Regions from separate parts of the Pantoea sp. y20 genome, predicted to be linked through region 2. Evidence: predicted binding sites of a transcription regulator. Region 2 holds the regulator's gene; the other holds the start of a gene.

Region 1 (9,078 bases), 300 kb from region 2:
AACCGGTATTACGCATACCCGCTGCAACACCCGCGATCGTCACCATCAGCGCTTGTTCTACACGCGCATCTGGCTCATCACCGCGCTCTTCCTGCGCACGTGAACGATGCAGCAGTTCAGCCTGCAACACGTTCAGTGGATCGGTATAAACGTTACGCAGCGCGATGGACTCAGCAATCCACGGTTGGTCAGCCATCAGATGGGCATCGTTAGCGATGGTCAACACCGCTTTGATATCCGCATCCAGCTGATCGCGCAGCTGCTTGCCGAGCGACCACAGTGATTTATCCACCAGACGCTGATCGTAGTACTCCGCCAGCCACAAATCGGCTTTCGAGAACACCATCTCCAGCATGCCAAGACGTGTGGCGAAGAATGGCCACTCGCGGCACATGTTCTCCAGCTCATCCTGATGACCTTCATCCATCGCTTTCTGCAACGCGGCACCCGCGCCCAGCCAGGCTGGCAGCATCAGGCGGTTCTGCGTCCAGGCGAAGATCCACGGAATGGCACGCAGCGATTCCACACCGCCGGTTGGGCGACGTTTAGCCGGACGTGAACCCAGCGGCAATTTGCCCAGCTCCTGCTCTGGCGTGGCTGAGCGGAAATAGGGCACGAAGTCCGGATTCTCACGCACATAGCCGCGATACATCGTGCAGGAGTGCGCCGACAGACCATTCATGATCTCCTGCCATTCGCGCTTGGGTTCCGGCGGTGGCAGCAGGTTGGCTTCCAGAATCGCACCGGTATACAGCGACAGGCTGGCGATAGTGACTTCGGGCAAACCGTATTTGAAGCGAATCATCTCGCCCTGTTCGGTCACGCGCAGGCCACCTTTCAGGCTGCCCGGCGGTTGTGACAACAGCGCCGCATGGGCTGGCGCGCCGCCACGACCGATTGAGCCGCCGCGTCCGTGGAACAGCGTCAGCGTGATGCCCGCGCTTTCACAGGTTTTGATCAGTGCGTCCTGCGCCTGATATTGCGCCCAGCTGGCGGCCATCACGCCGGCATCTTTCGCCGAGTCGGAATAGCCAATCATCACCATCTGTTTGCCATTGATAAAGCCGCGATACCAGTCGATGTTCAGCAACTGCGTCATCACATCGTTGGCGTTGTTCAGGTCATCAAGGGTTTCGAACAGCGGCGCAACCGGCATGGCGTAAGGAATGCCGGCTTCTTTCAGCAGCAGATGCACGGCCAGCACGTCCGACGGCGTTTTCGCCATGGAGATCACGTAGGAAGCAATTGAACCCTGCGGCGCTTCGGCCACCACTTTGCAGGTATCCAGCACTTCGCGCGTCTCATCGCCCGGTTCCCACTGATGCGGCAACAGCGGACGCTTGGAATTCAGTTCGCGAATCAGGAAGGCTTGTTTATCCGCTTCTGACCAGCTTTCGTAATCACCGAGGCCGAGATAACGCGTTACTTCGGCAATCGCCTGGGTATGGCGAGTGCTCTCCTGACGGATATCAATGCGCACCAGCGGCACGCCGAAACACTTCACGCGGCGCAGCGTGTCCAGCAGCTGACCATTGGCGATGATGCCCATGCCGCACTGCTGCAGAGATTGATAGATAGCGAACAGCGGATCCCACAGCTGATCGTTAGAGACCAGCAAATCGGCCGGACGCGGCAGGCGCTCGCCTTTCAGACGACGGCCAAGGTAAGCCTGCGTGGTCATCAGCTGGCCGCGAAGGCGCTTCAGCACCATGCGGTACGGCTCCAGCGCTTCCGCATCGCCGCACAGCTCGCGCACTTCGTCGCTGCATTCGGACATCGACAGCTCGGAAATCAGCACGCCGATATCGCGCAGGAACAGGTCCGCGGCCTTCCAGCGGCTCAGCTGCATCGCGTGGCGGGTAATCGGTGCGGTGACGTTCGGGTTGCCGTCACGGTCGCCGCCCATCCACGAGGTAAATTTAATCGGCACGAAATCGACCGGCAGCTTAATACCAAAGGCCTCTTCCACTTGCTCATTCAGCTCACGCAGGAAGGCTGGCACGCCTTGCCACAGGCTGTTTTCGACCACGGCAAAGCCCCATTTGGCTTCATCGATCGGCGTTGGACGGTATTTGCGGATTTCGTCGGTGTGCCACGCTTGTGCCACCAGCTGGCGCAGACGGCGCATCACCTGGGTGCGTTCGTAGTCAGAGATATCGCTATGATCGAGTTGCTGCAAACAGCTGTTCACTTCGCCCAGCATATGGATCAGCGTGCGGCGGGTAATTTCGGTGGGGTGTGCAGTCAGCACCAGCTCCAGCGACAGCTCTTCAATCGACTGGCGGATCGCCGCTTCGCTGATATCGCCTTGCTGTTTCAGACGTTCGAAAGTCTTTTTCAGCAGTTCAGGATGGTTCGCGCCATCGCCGCTACGCGAAATGGTTTGATACTGTTCAGCGACGTTGGTGAGATTAAGAAACTGGCTAAACGCACGCGCCACCGGCAGCAGCTCGTCGTTCGACAGATTTTGCAGCGTGGTCAGCAGTTCCTGACGATGAGTGTCATTTCCCGCACGGGATGACTTAGAGAGTTTACGGATGGTCTCCACCTGGTCGAGGATGTTCTCTCCTAGTGCATCCTTAATCGTATCCCCGAGCAGTTTGCCGAGCATACTGACATTACTTCGCATTGCGGAATATTGTTCGTTCATTGGACCCTGACACCCTTATCGTCTTTTTTAATACTCTTACGCCCAACGGGCATAACATCGTCTTTTATCTAGCCACGTATCTTCCTGCGCGTCAATTGCCTTAAATCTACGTAAATGTGCTGCTAAATGGCGGAAATTCAAAGAATTTGCTTGCAGCGAAGCAAGATAAGTTATTCTTATTATCAAATCCCGAACAATGACGGGGCAATTTGCTGATTTAACAGTGAAATGCCCCATTTGTTGTTCATCAATGACAAAAATGCTGTACGACTTGGGTGATAAGCGCATGAGTCGGCTTGATAAATGCGGTATCAATAAACTCATCAGGTTGATGGGCTTGATTGATAGATCCCGGGCCTAATACCAGCGTTGGGCACAACTGCTGGATAAAAGGCGCTTCAGTGCAATAGTTCACCACTTCGGTTGGCACGCCCAGCAGCTTCTCCACCACTTGCACCAGCTCATGATCGGCCGGACATTCGTAGCCTGGAATCGGCGGATGCAGCTCGCCCACGGTAAGACGTCCCGGCCAGCGCGCACTTACCGGCGCCAGCGCGTCATTTAGCAGACCATCCAAATCGCTCAGGGTTAAGCCCGGCAGCGGACGAATATCCATGTGCAATTCACAGCAGGCGCAGATGCGGTTGGCGGCGTCGCCACCGTGAATATGACCAAAGTTCATGGTTGGATAAGGAATGGCAAAACCATCGTGGTTGTAACGCTCTTTCAGCGTGTTACGCAGCTGCATCAGCTGGGTAATGGATTCATGCATCAGTTCAATGGCGTTAACGCCGCGTGACGGATCGCTGGAGTGGCCTGATTGCCCCTGAATACGAATCACATTCGACAGATGACCTTTATGCGCGCGCACCGGCTTAAGTGAGGTGGGCTCGCCGATGATGGCGCAATCCGGACGCAATTGGGTGGATTCAGAGAAATACTTCGCGCCCGCCATGGTGGTCTCTTCGTCGGCGGTGGCGAGGACGTAGAGCGGCTTGCTGAGTTTGGTCACGTCAACGTCACGCAGCGCATCCAGAATAAAGGCGAAGAAGCCTTTCATGTCGGCGGTGCCGAGGCCGTACAGCTTGTTGTCGTGTTCGGTCAGCGTGAAAGGATCGCGCGTCCAGCGGCCGTCATCGTAAGGCACGGTGTCGGTATGACCCGCCAATAACAAGCCGCCTGCGCCCAATCCGCTGCGCGCCAGCATGTTGAATTTATGCCGCGTGCCAGGCACCGGCTGCACTTCAACACTGAAGCCAATATCGCGGAACCAGCCGGCCAGCAAATTGATTAAAGTTTCATTACTCTGATCCAGTGCGCTGTCGGTTGCGCTGATTGATGGCGTGGCAATCAACTGGCGGTAGAGTTCGATAAAAGGTGGTAATTTTGTCTTCACTGTTGACGGTCCTTGGGTTAGGATGTATCAATATTCATGCATTAATAGTGAATAAAAATACAATAACGTCGCTTGCATGTGAAGCATCAAATCTTCCGCAAACGGCATTCTGGGCAACGGGGCAAGGCCGCGACCCGATACGTGTGACTGTAATAAGGTATACAGCCTGATGTTGAATACGCTGATCGTTGGTGCCAGTGGTTACGCTGGCGTAGAGCTTGCCACCTACCTGAATCGCCATCCGCATATGAACATAACCGCTTTGGCGGTTTCAGCGCAAAGCCCGGATGCTGGAAAGTTATTGTCGGATTTGCATCCACAGCTCAAAGGCATTGTCGATTTGCCGCTGCAGCCGCTGAGCGATGCCGCTGAATGGGCCGACAAAGTGGACGTGGTGTTCCTCGCCACGGCTCACGAAGTCAGCCACGATCTGGCACCTGAATTCCTCAAAGCCGGTTGCGTGGTGTTCGATCTCTCCGGCGCGTTCCGCGTAAACGACGATGCGTTCTATACCCAATATTACGGCTTCAGCCATCAGCATCAGGATTGGCTGGACAAGGCGGTTTACGGCCTGGCCGAATGGCAGCACGACAAAATCAAAGACGCAGAGCTGGTTGCGGTGCCGGGTTGCTACCCAACCGCAGCCCAGCTTTCGCTGAAACCGCTGATCGCAGCGGGTCTGCTTAACGATGCACAGTGGCCGGTGATTAACGCCACCAGCGGCGTGAGCGGCGCAGGGCGCAAAGCCAACGTTGGCACCAGCTTCTGTGAAGTGAGCTTGCAGCCGTACGGTTTGTTTAATCATCGTCATCACCCGGAAATTGTGGCGCATCTCGGTACGCCGGTGATCTTCACGCCACATCTGGGCAGCTTCCCACGCGGGATTTTATCGACCACCACTTGCCGCCTGAAAGCGGGCGTGACGCAGCAGGATGTGGCGGATGCCTTCCATAGCGCCTACCACGATAAACCGCTGGTGCGCGTCTATGACAAAGGCGTCCCAGCGCTGAAAGCGGTGGTCGGTTTGCCGTTCTGCGACATCGGCTTCGCCATGCAAGGCGAGCACCTGATTGTGGTGGCTGCCGAAGATAACCTGCTGAAAGGCGCCTCATCGCAGGCGGTTCAGTGTTTAAACATTCGTTTCGGCTTCCCCGAAACGCTGTCTCTGATTTAACGAACGGATAACGCAATGAATCCATTGATCATTAAACTGGGTGGCGTGCTGCTGGATAGCGAAGAAGCGCTGGCTCGTCTGTTTGATGCCCTGCTGGCGTACCGCAATGAACATCAGCGTCCGCTGATCATTGTGCACGGCGGCGGTTGCGTGGTGGACGAGCTGATGAAGAAGCTCGCGCTGCCGGTGAAAAAGAAGAACGGTTTGCGCGTGACGCCAGCCGATCAGATTGACATTATTACCGGTGCGTTAGCCGGTACCGCCAATAAAACGCTGCTGGCGTGGGCGAAGAAATATGGCATCGGCGCGGTGGGTTTGTGCCTCGGCGATGCCAGTCTGGTCAACGTGGCGCAGTTCGATGAAGAGCTGGGACACGTTGGCAACGCGACGCCGGGCAATCCGGCGCTGGTGAACACGCTGCTGGCGGCGGGCTACATGCCGGTGATCAGCTCGATTGGCATCACCGACGGCGGCGAGTTGATGAACGTCAACGCCGACCAGGCCGCCACCGCACTGGCTGCGACCATCGGTGCCGATTTGGTGCTGTTGTCTGATGTCAGCGGTATTCTCGACGGCAAAGGTCAGCGCATCGAAGAGATGACCGCCGCGAAAGCGGAGCAGCTGATTGCGCAGGGCATCATCACCGATGGCATGATCGTGAAAGTGAACGCGGCGCTTGATGCCGCCCGCACGCTCGGTCGCCCGGTCGATATCGCCAGCTGGCGTCATGCTGAACAACTGCCAACCCTTTTCAACGGCGTGTCGATTGGCACCCGGATTCTCGCATAATCAAGGATTAAGACATGAGCACGCAAAACATCAAAAAAATCGTTCTGGCCTACTCCGGCGGTCTGGATACTTCAGCCATCATTCCATGGTTGAAAGAGAACTATGGCGGCTGTGAAGTGGTGGCGTTCGTGGCGAACATTGGCCAGGATCCAGCCGATCTGGAAGGCGTTGAGAAGAAAGCGCTGCAGTCAGGTGCGTCTGAGTGCCACGTGGTTGACCTGCGTGAAGCGTTCATCAGCGAATACGTGTATCCGGTTCTGCAGACTGGCGCCCTGTACGAAGGCACTTATCTGCTGGGTACGTCTATGGCGCGTCCGATTATCGCTAAAGCCCAGGTTGAGCTGGCGCTGAAAGTGGGCGCAGATGCGCTGTGCCACGGCGCAACCGGTAAAGGTAACGATCAGGTGCGTTTCGAAACCACCTACACCGCGCTGGCTCCACAACTGAAAGTGGTTGCGCCATGGCGTGAGTGGGACCTGCGTTCACGTGAAGCGCTGCTGGATTACCTGAAAGAGCGCAATATCCCGACCACCGCGTCGCTGGAAAAAATCTACAGCCGTGACGAGAACGCATGGCACATCTCTACCGAAGGCGGCGTGCTGGAAAGCCCAGCCAATGCACCGAATAAAGATTGCTGGGTGTGGACCGTTGATCCGCTGGAAGCGCCCGATCAGCCAGAAAATGTCACGGTCACCGTGGAGAAAGGTCGCGTGGTGGCGGTGAATGGCGAGACGCTGAGCCCGTTCCAGTGCCTGGAAAAACTCAACGTGCTGGGCGCGAAACACGGCGTCGGCCGTATCGACATCGTGGAAAACCGTCTGGTAGGCATCAAGTCCCGCGGCTGCTACGAAACTCCAGGCGGCACCATCATGGTTAACGCGCTGCGTGCGGTTGAACAGCTGGTGCTGGATCGCGATAGCTTCAAATGGCGTGAGCAGCTGGGCCATGAAATGTCTTACGTGGTTTACGATGGTCGCTGGTTCGCGCCGCTGCGTAAATCTATCCAGGCCGCAGCTGAATCATTGGCAGAAGAGGTGAATGGCGAAGTGGTACTGCAGCTGTATAAAGGCCAGGCCACGGCGATTCAGAAAACCTCTGCTAACAGCCTGTACTCAGAAGAGTTCGCCACCTTTGGCGAAGACGAAGTTTACGATCACCGTCACGCGGGCGGCTTTATCCGCTTGTTCTCACTCTCTTCACGCATTCGTGCGCTGAACGAGCAGAAGAAGTAATACCGCGGCAATCGACCTATTTTGCAAGGGCGGCTTCGGGCCGCCTTTTCTATAACAGATTCAGGAGTAATGCAGATGGCACTTTGGGGCGGACGTTTTTCGCAGGCAGCAGACCAACGGTTCAAACAGTTCAACGACTCGCTGCGTTTTGACTATCGCCTGGCCGAGCAGGACATTACCGGCTCGATTGCCTGGTCAAAAGCACTGGTGACGGTCAACGTGCTGACCAATGAAGAGCAGCAACAGCTGGAAAGCGCGTTGAATGAACTGCTGGCCGAGGTACGCGCCAATCCTGAGCAGATTCTGCAAAGCGATGCGGAAGATATTCACAGCTGGGTGGAAGGCAAGCTGATTGACAAAGTCGGCGCGCTGGGCAAGAAATTGCACACCGGCCGTAGCCGTAACGATCAGGTCGCGACCGATCTGAAACTGTGGTGCAAAGAGCAGGTTGCCGTGCTGCTGGAGGCGACGCGTGAGCTGCAATCGGCGCTGGTCGCCACGGCACAAGCCAATCAGGACGCGGTGATGCCGGGTTACACGCACCTGCAGCGTGCGCAACCGGTGACGTTCGCGCATTGGTGCCTGGCGTACGTTGAGATGCTGGCGCGTGACGAGAGCCGTCTGCAGGATGCACTGAAGCGTATGGATGTCAGTCCGCTGGGTTGCGGCGCGCTGGCGGGTACCGCCTACGAGATTGATCGTCAGCAGCTGGCCGGCTGGTTAGGTTTTGCCTCTGCCACGCGTAACAGCCTCGATACCGTTTCCGATCGCGATCACGTGCTCGAGCTGCTGTCAGACGCCTCGATTGGCATGGTGCATCTGTCGCGCTTTGCTGAAGACCTGATCTTCTTCAACACCGGTGAAGCGGGCTTCCTTGAGCTGTCGGATAAAGTCACTTCCGGATCGTCGCTGATGCCGCAGAAGAAAAACCCGGATGCGCTGGAGCTGATCCGTGGCAAATGTGGCCGTGTGCAAGGTGCGCTGACCGGCATGATGATGACGCTGAAAGGCCTGCCGCTGGCGTACAACAAAGATATGCAGGAAGACAAAGAAGGGCTGTTCGATGCGCTGGATACCTGGCTCGACTGCCTGCATATGTCGGTGCTGGTGCTGGACGGCATTCAGGTAAAACGTCCGCGCTGCCAGGAAGCCGCTGAGCAGGGCTACGCCAACTCGACCGAGCTGGCCGATTATCTGGTGGCAAAAGGCGTTCCGTTCCGCGAAGCCCACCACATTGTGGGTGAAACCGTGGTGGAAGCGATCAAGCAAGGCGTGGCGCTGGAAGCGCTCACTCTGACGCAGTTGAAGCAGTTCAGCGCGGTGATTGAGGATGACGTGTATCCAATTCTGTCGCTGCAATCCTGCCTGGATAAGCGTAATGCGCAAGGCGGTGTCGCTCCTCAACAGGTCGCCTTCGCCATCAGCGAAGCGCAGAAGCGCTTGGGTTAAAAGCTATGCGCATTAGATTGCGCCGCTGCGGTATATGCAGGAATGCGTAGCGGCGCGATTTATCGCGCTCTGTTGATATCCAGCAAGCGAGTGACAAGCAAAAAAAAGCGGGCACCTCTTCGGTAGCCCGCCAACCTCTAGCTTCGGAATTACATTTTGTTATAGGCACATCATCAAGGGCAGGCCACTCCCGGCCAGCACAGTGATTGGTTTTAAGCAGTTTGCAGGTTCTGCTCCAGATCATTTGATGCGCGCATTATTCCCGCTCACGCCTTGATAGGGCCAATCGTTCATTGCTATTCTATCTATCGCCACGGGCTATCGTGGTTTGGAGGATTTCAATGAATATTCGTGATCTCGAATACCTGGTTTCACTTGCGGAGCATCG
Region 2 (9,078 bases):
TCTGCAGGCGCTGCGCAATCAGCTCAACAATCAGCGCCAGCGCGAAGCTGAACTGGCGCTTGAGCGCACCGAGCAGCTGGCGGAAAACAGCGGCGATCTGCCGAGTTCGATCAGCGATCAGTTCCGCGTTAACCGCGAACTCTCCGCAGACCTTAATCAACAAGCGCAGCGCATGGATTTAGTCGCTTCGCAGCAGCGTCTGGCCACCAATCAGACCTTGCAGGTGCGTCAGGCGCTGAGCACGTTGCGTGAGCAGTCGCAATGGCTGGGGGCGTCCAATCTGTTGGGCGAAGCCTTGCGTGCGCAGGTTGCCCGTCTGCCGGAGATGCCGAAATCTCAGCAGATCGACAGCGAAATGGGCCAGCTGCGGGTGCAGCGTCTGCATTATGAGGATCTGCTGGAGCGCCAGCAGGAACTGCGCAAAGCCAAACAGGATGACGGCACGCCGTTCAGCAGCGATCAGGTACGCATCCTCGAAGCGCAACTTAAAACCCAGCACGAACTGCTGAACTCACTGATTTCCGGTTGCGATACGCTGATTCTGGAAATCACCAAGCTCAAAGTTTCCAATACACAGTTGCAGGATGCCTTAGCCGAAATTAAAGATGCGACGCATCGCTATCTGTTCTGGACCGCTGACGTTAATACCATCGGCCTGAATTTCCCGGTGGAGATGGCGCAGGATCTCAAGCGTCTGTTGTCGCTGGATACCGCCGGCCAGCTCGGCAAAGCGCTGGCGATGATGTTTACCAATCGCGAAACCGTGTTACCGATTATTGGTGCGATTCTGCTGGTTGGCTTCAGCATCAGCTCACGTCGTCACTACAACGCCTTTATGGAGCGCTCCGCCAGCCGCGTCGGTAAAGTGACGCAGGACCGCTTCAGCCTGACGCTGCGCACGGTATTTTGGTCGATTCTGGTGGCGGTGCCGCTGCCGGTATTGTGGGCCGCGCTCGGTTACGGTTTACAGCATGCCTGGCCTTATCCATTCGCCGTGGCGATTGGCGATGGCATCACCGCCACGCTGCCGCTGCTGTGGGCCTTTATGATCAGCGCCGCGTTTGCACGTCCCGATGGCTTGTTTGTGGTGCATTTCCGTTGGCCGCAAGCGCGCGTGGCGCGTGCCATGCGCTATTACTCGCTGTCGGTGGGGCTGATTGTGCCGCTGATCATGCTGCTGATCGCCTTTGCCAATCTCGACGATCCGCAATTCTCCGGCACGCTGGGACGCGTGTGCTTCATCCTGATTTGTGGCGCGCTGAGTATCGTTACCGTTAGCCTGAAACGCGCCGGTATTCCGCTCTATCTGGATAAAGAGGGCAACGGCGATAACTTCGTAAACCGCATTTTGTGGAACCTGATGATTGCCCTGCCGCTGGTGGCTGCCCTCGCCTCCTGCATCGGTTATCTCGCCACCGCGCAGGCGCTGCTGGCGCGTCTGGAAACCTCGGTGGGCATCTGGTTCTTCCTGCTGGTGGTGTATCACATCATCCGCCGCTGGATGCTGATTCAGCGCCGCCGCATCGCCTTTGACCGTGCACGTCAGCGTCGTGCCGATATGCTGGCCAACCGCGCGCGCAGCGAAGAAGAGAAAGAGCAATCAACGCCAGCGAATGCCGACACCATCGAAATCGATGAGCCAAGCATTGATCTTGATGAGATCAGCGCACAGTCGCTGCGTCTGGTGCGTTCAATCCTGACGCTGATTGCGCTGGTTTCGGTGATTGTGCTGTGGTCAGAAATCCACTCGGCGTTTAGCTTCCTTGATAACATTCCGCTGTGGAATGCCAGCACCACCATTCAGGGTGTGGACAGCGTGCAGGCGATTACGCTGGGTGCGGTGTTGATTGCGATTCTGGTGCTGATCATCACCACGCAGCTGGTGCGTAACATGCCCGCGTTGCTGGAACTGGCGCTGTTGCAGCATCTCAGTTTGGCGCCGGGCACCGGTTACGCCATTACCACTTTGACCAAGTATGCTTTGATGCTGATTGGCGGCTTGATTGGCTTCTCAATGATGGGCATTGAGTGGTCGAAGCTGCAGTGGCTGGTTGCTGCGTTGGGTCTGGGTTTGGGCTTCGGGATGCAGGAGATTTTCGCTAACTTTATCTCCGGCCTGATTATCCTGTTTGAGAAACCGATCCGTATTGGCGATACCGTGACCATTCGCGACCTGACTGGCAGCATTACGCGCATCAACACGCGTGCCACCACCATCACCGATTGGGACCGCAAAGAGATCATCGTGCCGAATAAGGCTTTCATTACTGAGCAGTTCGTGAACTGGTCGCTGTCGGATTCAGTGACGCGTGTGGTGCTGACGATTCCAGCGCCCGCCAGAGTCAACAGTGATGAAGTGACCAACATTCTTAAGCAAGCGGCCGATCGCTGCACCTACGTGCTCGATATGCCGGCGCCGGATGTGTTCCTGGTCGATCTGCAGCAAGGTATTCAGCTGTTTGAACTGCGCGTGCATGCGGCGGAGATGGGGCATCGCATGCCGCTGCGCCATGAACTGCATCAGCTGATTCTGCGCGGCTTTGAGGAGCACGGCATTGAGATGCCGTTCCCACCATTCCAGGTACGCATGGAGACGTTAGGAAAGCAAAACCCCGCGACTAACGGTGCGCCCGCCAATAAGACCTTCAAATCTGGCGGATTATAAAAACAAAACGCCCGGCAGATGCCGGGCGTTTTTTATTGCCGCTCGGAGTTTATCACTTCACAAACTCTTCGCCCTGCGCGATATCTTTCTTCAGCGTTTCCAGCATGCCGTTTAGCGCCTGCTGTTCAAAGGCACTCAGCGTGCCCAGCGGACGGCGTTCAACGATACCGTTTTTGCCCAGCAGCAGCGGCTGCGAGAAGAAGCGGGCATATTCGCCATCGCCTTCCACATACGCGCACTCCACCACGTTGGCTTCGCCTTGCAGGGCACGAATCAATGACAGGCCAAAACGGGCCGCTGCCTGTCCCATCGACAGCGTCGCCGATCCGCCACCGGCTTTGGCTTCCACCACTTCGGTGCCCGCGTTCTGGATACGTTTGGTGAGATCCGCCACTTCCTGCTCGCTGAAGCTCACGCCTTTCACCTGCGACAGCAGCGGCAGAATCGTTACGCCGGAATGCCCGCCCACCACCGGCACTTCAATCTCGTTAGGCTGCTTGCCTTTTAGCGCCGCGACAAAGGTATTGGCACGGATGATATCGAGGGTGGAAACGCCAAACAGGCGATTCTTGTCATACACGCCGGCTTTTTTCAGCACTTCGGCCGCAATCGCCACCGTCGTATTCACCGGATTGGTGATGACGCCAATCAGCGCTTTTGGCGCGGTACTGGCAACCTGCTCGATCAGGTTACGCACGATACCGGCGTTGACGTTAAACAGGTCGGCGCGATCCATGCCCGGCTTACGTGCCACACCCGCGGAGATCAGCACCACATCAGCACCATGCAGCGCAGGCGTAGCATCTTCACCGCTAAACCCTTCCACGGTGACTGCCGTTGGGATATGACTGAGATCGACCGCCACACCGGGCGTTACCGGGGCGATATCGTAAAGTGAGAGAGCTGAGCCTGCGGGTAATTGCGTTTTGAGCAGCAGTGCGAGCGCCTGGCCAATACCACCAGCGGCACCGAGAACGGCAACTTTCATCCTGAACTCCTTATTAAGGTGGGGCAGAGATATGCCGAAAATCCATCAGGTTACGAGTTTAATCAACTTCTCAGGCGATAGCGACTAAACCTGTCGCGCACTAAACACTACGCCGCAATCGGCTCCCGAGACATCTCCACTTCAGAAGTCGCCTGAATGATTCATTCGCAGCCAGAAGACAATGGACGGCAATGATCATCGATATTGTTGTTACCACTTCAATAATATAACAACTTTGCAACCTTCGCTTTGCGCGTCCACCCGCGATTTTGGTGCAACATCATATTCTGTTATGATGCCCGCCCCGCAGGTCATTACCGCGATTCTCTTACCAGACTTATTGCATAAAAATTCATCTAAATGCATAATAATTTATCTGCCGTGGGCCTGTTGCCCTCTGCAACCCCTTTTTAATTGGTAGCTTATGCGAAACCCATCGAAACAAGACGACTTGATTAAGGCGTTTAAAGCCTTATTGAAGGAAGAGAAATTCAGCTCCCAGGGCGAAATCGTGCAGGCGCTGCAGGAAGACGGCTTCGAGAATATTAATCAGTCCAAAGTTTCTCGCATGCTGACCAAGTTTGGCGCGGTGCGCACGCGCAACGCCAAGATGGAGATGGTTTACTGCCTGCCTGCTGAACTCGGCGTGCCCACCACCACCAGCCCGCTGAAAAATCTGGTGCTGGATATCGATTACAACGATGCGTTAGTGGTGATTCACACCAGTCCGGGCGCGGCGCAGCTGATTGCGCGCCTGCTGGATTCGCTGGGCAAAGCGGAAGGCATTCTCGGCACCATTGCCGGTGATGACACCATCTTTATTACCCCCGCGCGCACCTTCTCGGTAAAACAGCTGTACGACGCGATACTGGTTTTATTCGAACAAGAGCTATAAAACCCTGCTGCATACCGGCAGTTCCTCTGCCGGTAATCTTGCCCTTTGCGCTTCATTCGTAACCATTCTGTTACAAATCCCTTTGTAAATAATAAGTTATCCATATGCCTGGCGGTTCTTTTCAGCCGCTATTATTGGTACGACCTTTGTGCCTATTTAACCTTATGCGCTATTTTACGCTGCTTTACACATTGTGCTCAGTGTCTTTCCCTTCTCTATCTTTATCAGCCAACGAGATCAACCACGATCTTTCGCACTAAAAGATAATTTGATGTAGATCATTGTTTTTACGGTGAAATAACCACCTATGGTTAAGATCCAGGCGTTTTTTATAACTTCAGGTTCTAAAAAAGTGCCATAAGGATAAAGAATTACAACCAAACATTATTAGCTCGGTATTAATTTCATGGGTGATTAGATCTATACTTGTTTTCGTGATGCAAATCACACGAAAGAAAAAGATAAAAATAGACGACGAGGAAAAATACCATGAACGTTAAAACTACTATCGCGACTTTAAGTGTTCTCTCTGCCCTGTCATTTGGTGCTTTTGCAGCAGATTCTATTAATGCTGAACAGGCTGCGAATCTGCAACCTGCGGGCACCATCAGCGTCAGCGGCGTGGGCGGTTCTCCAATGGATATCCGTCAGCAGTTAAACGATAAAGCCGACCAGCAAGGTGCGAAAGCCTATCGCGTGGTTGAGGCGAATACCGGTGACAGCTACCACGCAACCGCTGAGCTGTACAAATAAGTTATTGGCTTGAAAAGCAATGTGAACGGCGACCCGTTTGAGACGCTCTTGCCTCTCAGGTTGCCGGCCCCCATTTCAGGAGAGTGAATCATGAAAAGTAAATTAGCTATCGCAGTACTGGGCCTGGCTTCTGTTCTTTCTTTTGGCGCGAGTGCCGCCAGCCTGGTTTCAAACCAACAAGCTGAACAGCTGCAATCTCTGAACCAAACCATCAGCGTGAGCGGTGTTAACGGCGACCAGACCAACGTGCGTCAGGAACTGTCACAGAAAGCCGATGCGCAGGGTGCCAGCCATTACCGCATCATCGAAAGCAACCGTGGCGATACTTTCCACGTAACTGCTGAACTGTACAAATAATCACTAATTGAACGTCCGGTGCCTTGATGGCGCCAGGCAATAGATCGACGACCCGCCACCCCTTTTCTGCCGCAGGTTGTTGATTAAACGAGGAGAAAATTATGAAAATCAAAACAACCATCGCAACTGCTACCCTGCTTTCCCTGTTCGCCTTTGGTGCTTCTGCAGCACAACTGGTCACCGAACAACAGGCGCAGAATCTGCAACCTACCGGCAGCACCATTTCAATCAGCGGAACCGGCGGTTCGCCAATGGACTATCGTGCCGAGCTTTCTCAGAAAGCGGATGAGCAAGGTGCCAGCGCTTACAAAGTGATTGAAGCGAAAACCGGCGACAGCTACCACGTGACAGCTGAGCTGTATAAGTAATTCCTCGTCAATTAAGACGAACCCTTTGGCCCCGCTCGCCGGGGCCCTTTTTACTTTATATTGAAGCGGAGCTGGCCTTCCAGCTCCTCTTCTGCTTCATCAAATAGCAGGATCAATGCGCCATACCGGCGTTTCTGCCCTTTCCCCAGATTTACAAATTCAATCTCCAGCGGCAACGGCAGTTGCTCACCTATAATCGCATCCCAAAGATCGTCAAGATCGTTGATGGCGAGATCGGCTAACGCAAAACGATCGCTAAACTGTCGATAAAAATGGGCTTGATCGACAATCTCGTCGAAATCGAAACGCTCGGTTCTCATCATGACGCCCTCTTGGTTGTTGCGGCTAGCTGAGCCCGCCGAGGTGCAACGCTTTAACTTCCAGATACTCTTCCATCCCCAACACCGATCCTTCGCGTCCCAGTCCAGACTCTTTCACGCCGCCAAACGGTGCCAGCTCAGTGGATACCGCGCATTCGTTAATGCCGATCATGCCCGCTTCCAGCGCCGCTGAGACGCGGAATACCCGCTGCAGATTCTGCGTGTAGAAGTAAGCCGCCAGGCCGAATTCGGTATTGTTGGCACGCGCAATCACCTCGGCTTCATCGTCAAAGCGGAAGCAAGCCGCAACCGGACCAAACGTCTCTTCCTGCGCCAGCTTCATCTCTTCATGCGCTTCGCCAATCACCGTTGGTTGCCAGAAGTTGCCGCCAAGAGGATGACGTTCGCCGCCGACCAGCAATTTGCCGCCTTTACTCAATGCATCTTTGACGTGCTCTTCCACTTTCTCCAGCGCGGACGGCTCAATCAGCGGGCCAACGATCACCCCTTCTTCCACGCCATTTCCGACTTTTAGTTTGCCCACCGCATCGGCCAGTTGATTAACGAAGCGATCGTACACCGCGTTGTGCACATAGAAGCGGTTGACGCTGACGCACACCTGCCCGGCGTTGCGGAATTTGTTGGCAATCGCGCCCTGCACCGCCGCATCAATATCGGCATCATCAAACACGATGTAAGGCGCGTTGCCGCCTAACTCCATCGAGACCTTTTTCATGGTTTCAGCCGCATTACGCATCAGCGTTTTGCCCACCGCGGTGGAACCGGTAAAGGAGATTTTGCGCACCGCCTTGCTGGCCATGATCGCGTCGCTGATGGCATGCGTATCGCCCGCCACCGCATTGAGTACGCCATCAGGCACACCGGCTTTCTGCGCCAGCGCCAGCAACGCGAAGGCGCTCAGCGGTGTGTTGTTAGCGGGTTTGATGATGCCGGTACAGCCCGCGGCCAATGCGGGGCCAAGTTTGCGCGTCAGCATCGCCATTGGGAAATTCCACGGCGTGATCGCCGCGACCACACCAATTGGTTCCCGCGTCGCCAGAATGCGCGAGCCTGGTTTAGCCGGCGGGATGATTTCACCGTTGGCGCGTTTCGCCTGCTCGGCAAACCACTGAATAAAGCTGGCGGCGTATTCCACTTCACCTTCGGCTTCTTTAAGCGGTTTACCCTGCTCGGCCGTCATCAACTGGCCGAGCCAGCTTTTGTTCTCGATGATCAGCTGATACCAGCGATAGAGGATTTCGGCACGCGCCTTGGCGGTTTTATCGCGCCAGGCGGGAAACGCACGCTGCGCGGCGGCAATCGCCTGTTCGGTTTCTTGCTGGCCGGCTTTCGCCACGTTAGCGATAACTTCGCCGGTGGCAGGATTGGTCACCTCAAAGGTGGCGCTGGCGTTATGCCATTGACCATCAGCAAAATAGCCGGTCTTGAATAATTCGTGTTGTTGCAGGGAAGTGGACATCGGTTTTCTCCTGTCAGTTTGCGTCCTGTCAGGAAAGTATAGATGCCAATATCAGAGGTTTTTGTGTCAGCGTGGGATCTAAAAGGCCGCTGCAGGTTGCAGCGGCCAGTTTCAGATTTGTATTAAGGTGTTCTGATACTTATCCAGCATCAGCGCCAGACGTTTCACCGGCTCGGTGACGTTATCAGGCGCAGCATAGTGCTGCAGCTTTTCCTGATACACATCCAGCTCCTTCAGCAGCCGCTCGAAGTAATAGCGCCGCTTATCATCGCTGGTCGCGGAGATAATGCGGTCGGCGGTGTAGCGCAGCTGGCGGTGATAGGCCGAGAGATCTGCATTCACCGGCACTTCGGCATTGCGCAGGCGTTGATGGCCGATAATCAGCGTCAGCGCGATACGGTATTTATCGATATCGCCGGGGAACAGGTTGAGCAGCAAAAACAGTTGCTGATACAGCGCCGGCAAGTGATTTTCACGACGACGCGCCTGATTAGTGGTCAGCGCAGCAACTGCGGCATACATAAAGCGATTCAGCAGTTTACGTCCGGTACGCTCTTTGGATTTATCGCGAATCAGCAGAATCACCATCATCGCTACAAAGCAGCCAATCACCTGGCCCAGCACGTTATCGAGGAATACGTTGAACTCGAACTTCATCGGGTTATCCAGCACCAGCACGTTGATGGTACCAATCAACGCACCCAGCGTACCCAACTGACGACGCTGCACGAAGATGCCGCCGATAAAACCCAGCGCGCCTATGGCGATACACAACAGCAGCGCACTTTGCTGGGTCGCGGGCAGAATAAAGATGAAGTAGAGCGCGCCGAGCGGCACCGCAACCGTCATGCCGTAAAGGAAGTCTTTCGCCATCATTAACGGATTCGGCATACGCATCGCCAGCGCGGTAATCACCGCCAGCATCACCATGCAGCCGCTGCCTGATGTCCAGCCGGTATACAGCCAGAACAGCGATCCCAGCGCGGTGGCGACAAAGGTACGTATACCGTTGATCATCGCGTGATGGGTTTCCGCAGAGCGCGCCTGAATTACTACCTCGCGCTGCAGAATGCTCTCTTCCAGCGTGGTGATGCGGCTATTACTTTTAATGCCATTAATCAGCAGCAGATATTCAGTGGCCGCGCCGACCCAACTCGCCAGCGTCACCGGCACGGTTTTGCTGCTCACGCCAATCAGGCGACGCATCACCTTCATGCGCTTATGCACATCGTTGACGCTGTTGACCTCTTTT

The links. Region 2 encodes ArgR, which controls arginine synthesis, uptake and breakdown. Its sites were predicted from a motif close to ANTGAATAAAAATACANT; they were not measured.
Region 1: argC (N-acetyl-gamma-glutamyl-phosphate reductase) is a predicted target of ArgR. The motif match lies at 4,093-4,110, and genes of this name have one in related genera.

The regions. Positions count from the first base shown of each region.
Region 1 is NZ_CM142816.1:4,008,053-4,017,130, reverse strand. Features, by position in the region: gene ppc (phosphoenolpyruvate carboxylase) at 1-2,650, opposite strand, end outside; gene argE (acetylornithine deacetylase) at 2,898-4,046, opposite strand; gene argC (N-acetyl-gamma-glutamyl-phosphate reductase) at 4,216-5,220, shown strand; gene argB (acetylglutamate kinase) at 5,236-6,009, shown strand; gene ACYAC5_RS18675 (argininosuccinate synthase) at 6,024-7,241, shown strand; gene argH (argininosuccinate lyase) at 7,317-8,690, shown strand; gene oxyR (DNA-binding transcriptional regulator OxyR) at 9,032-9,078, shown strand, end outside.
Region 2 is NZ_CM142816.1:3,712,446-3,721,523, forward strand. Features, by position in the region: gene mscM (miniconductance mechanosensitive channel MscM) at 1-2,665, shown strand, start outside; gene mdh (malate dehydrogenase) at 2,718-3,653, opposite strand; gene argR (transcriptional regulator ArgR) at 4,078-4,548, shown strand; gene yhcN (peroxide/acid stress response protein YhcN) at 5,038-5,301, shown strand; gene ACYAC5_RS17185 (YdgH/BhsA/McbA-like domain containing protein) at 5,392-5,658, shown strand; gene yhcN (peroxide/acid stress response protein YhcN) at 5,760-6,026, shown strand; gene ACYAC5_RS17195 (barstar family protein) at 6,077-6,346, opposite strand; gene ACYAC5_RS17200 (NAD-dependent succinate-semialdehyde dehydrogenase) at 6,372-7,826, opposite strand; gene aaeB (p-hydroxybenzoic acid efflux pump subunit AaeB) at 7,938-9,078, opposite strand, start outside.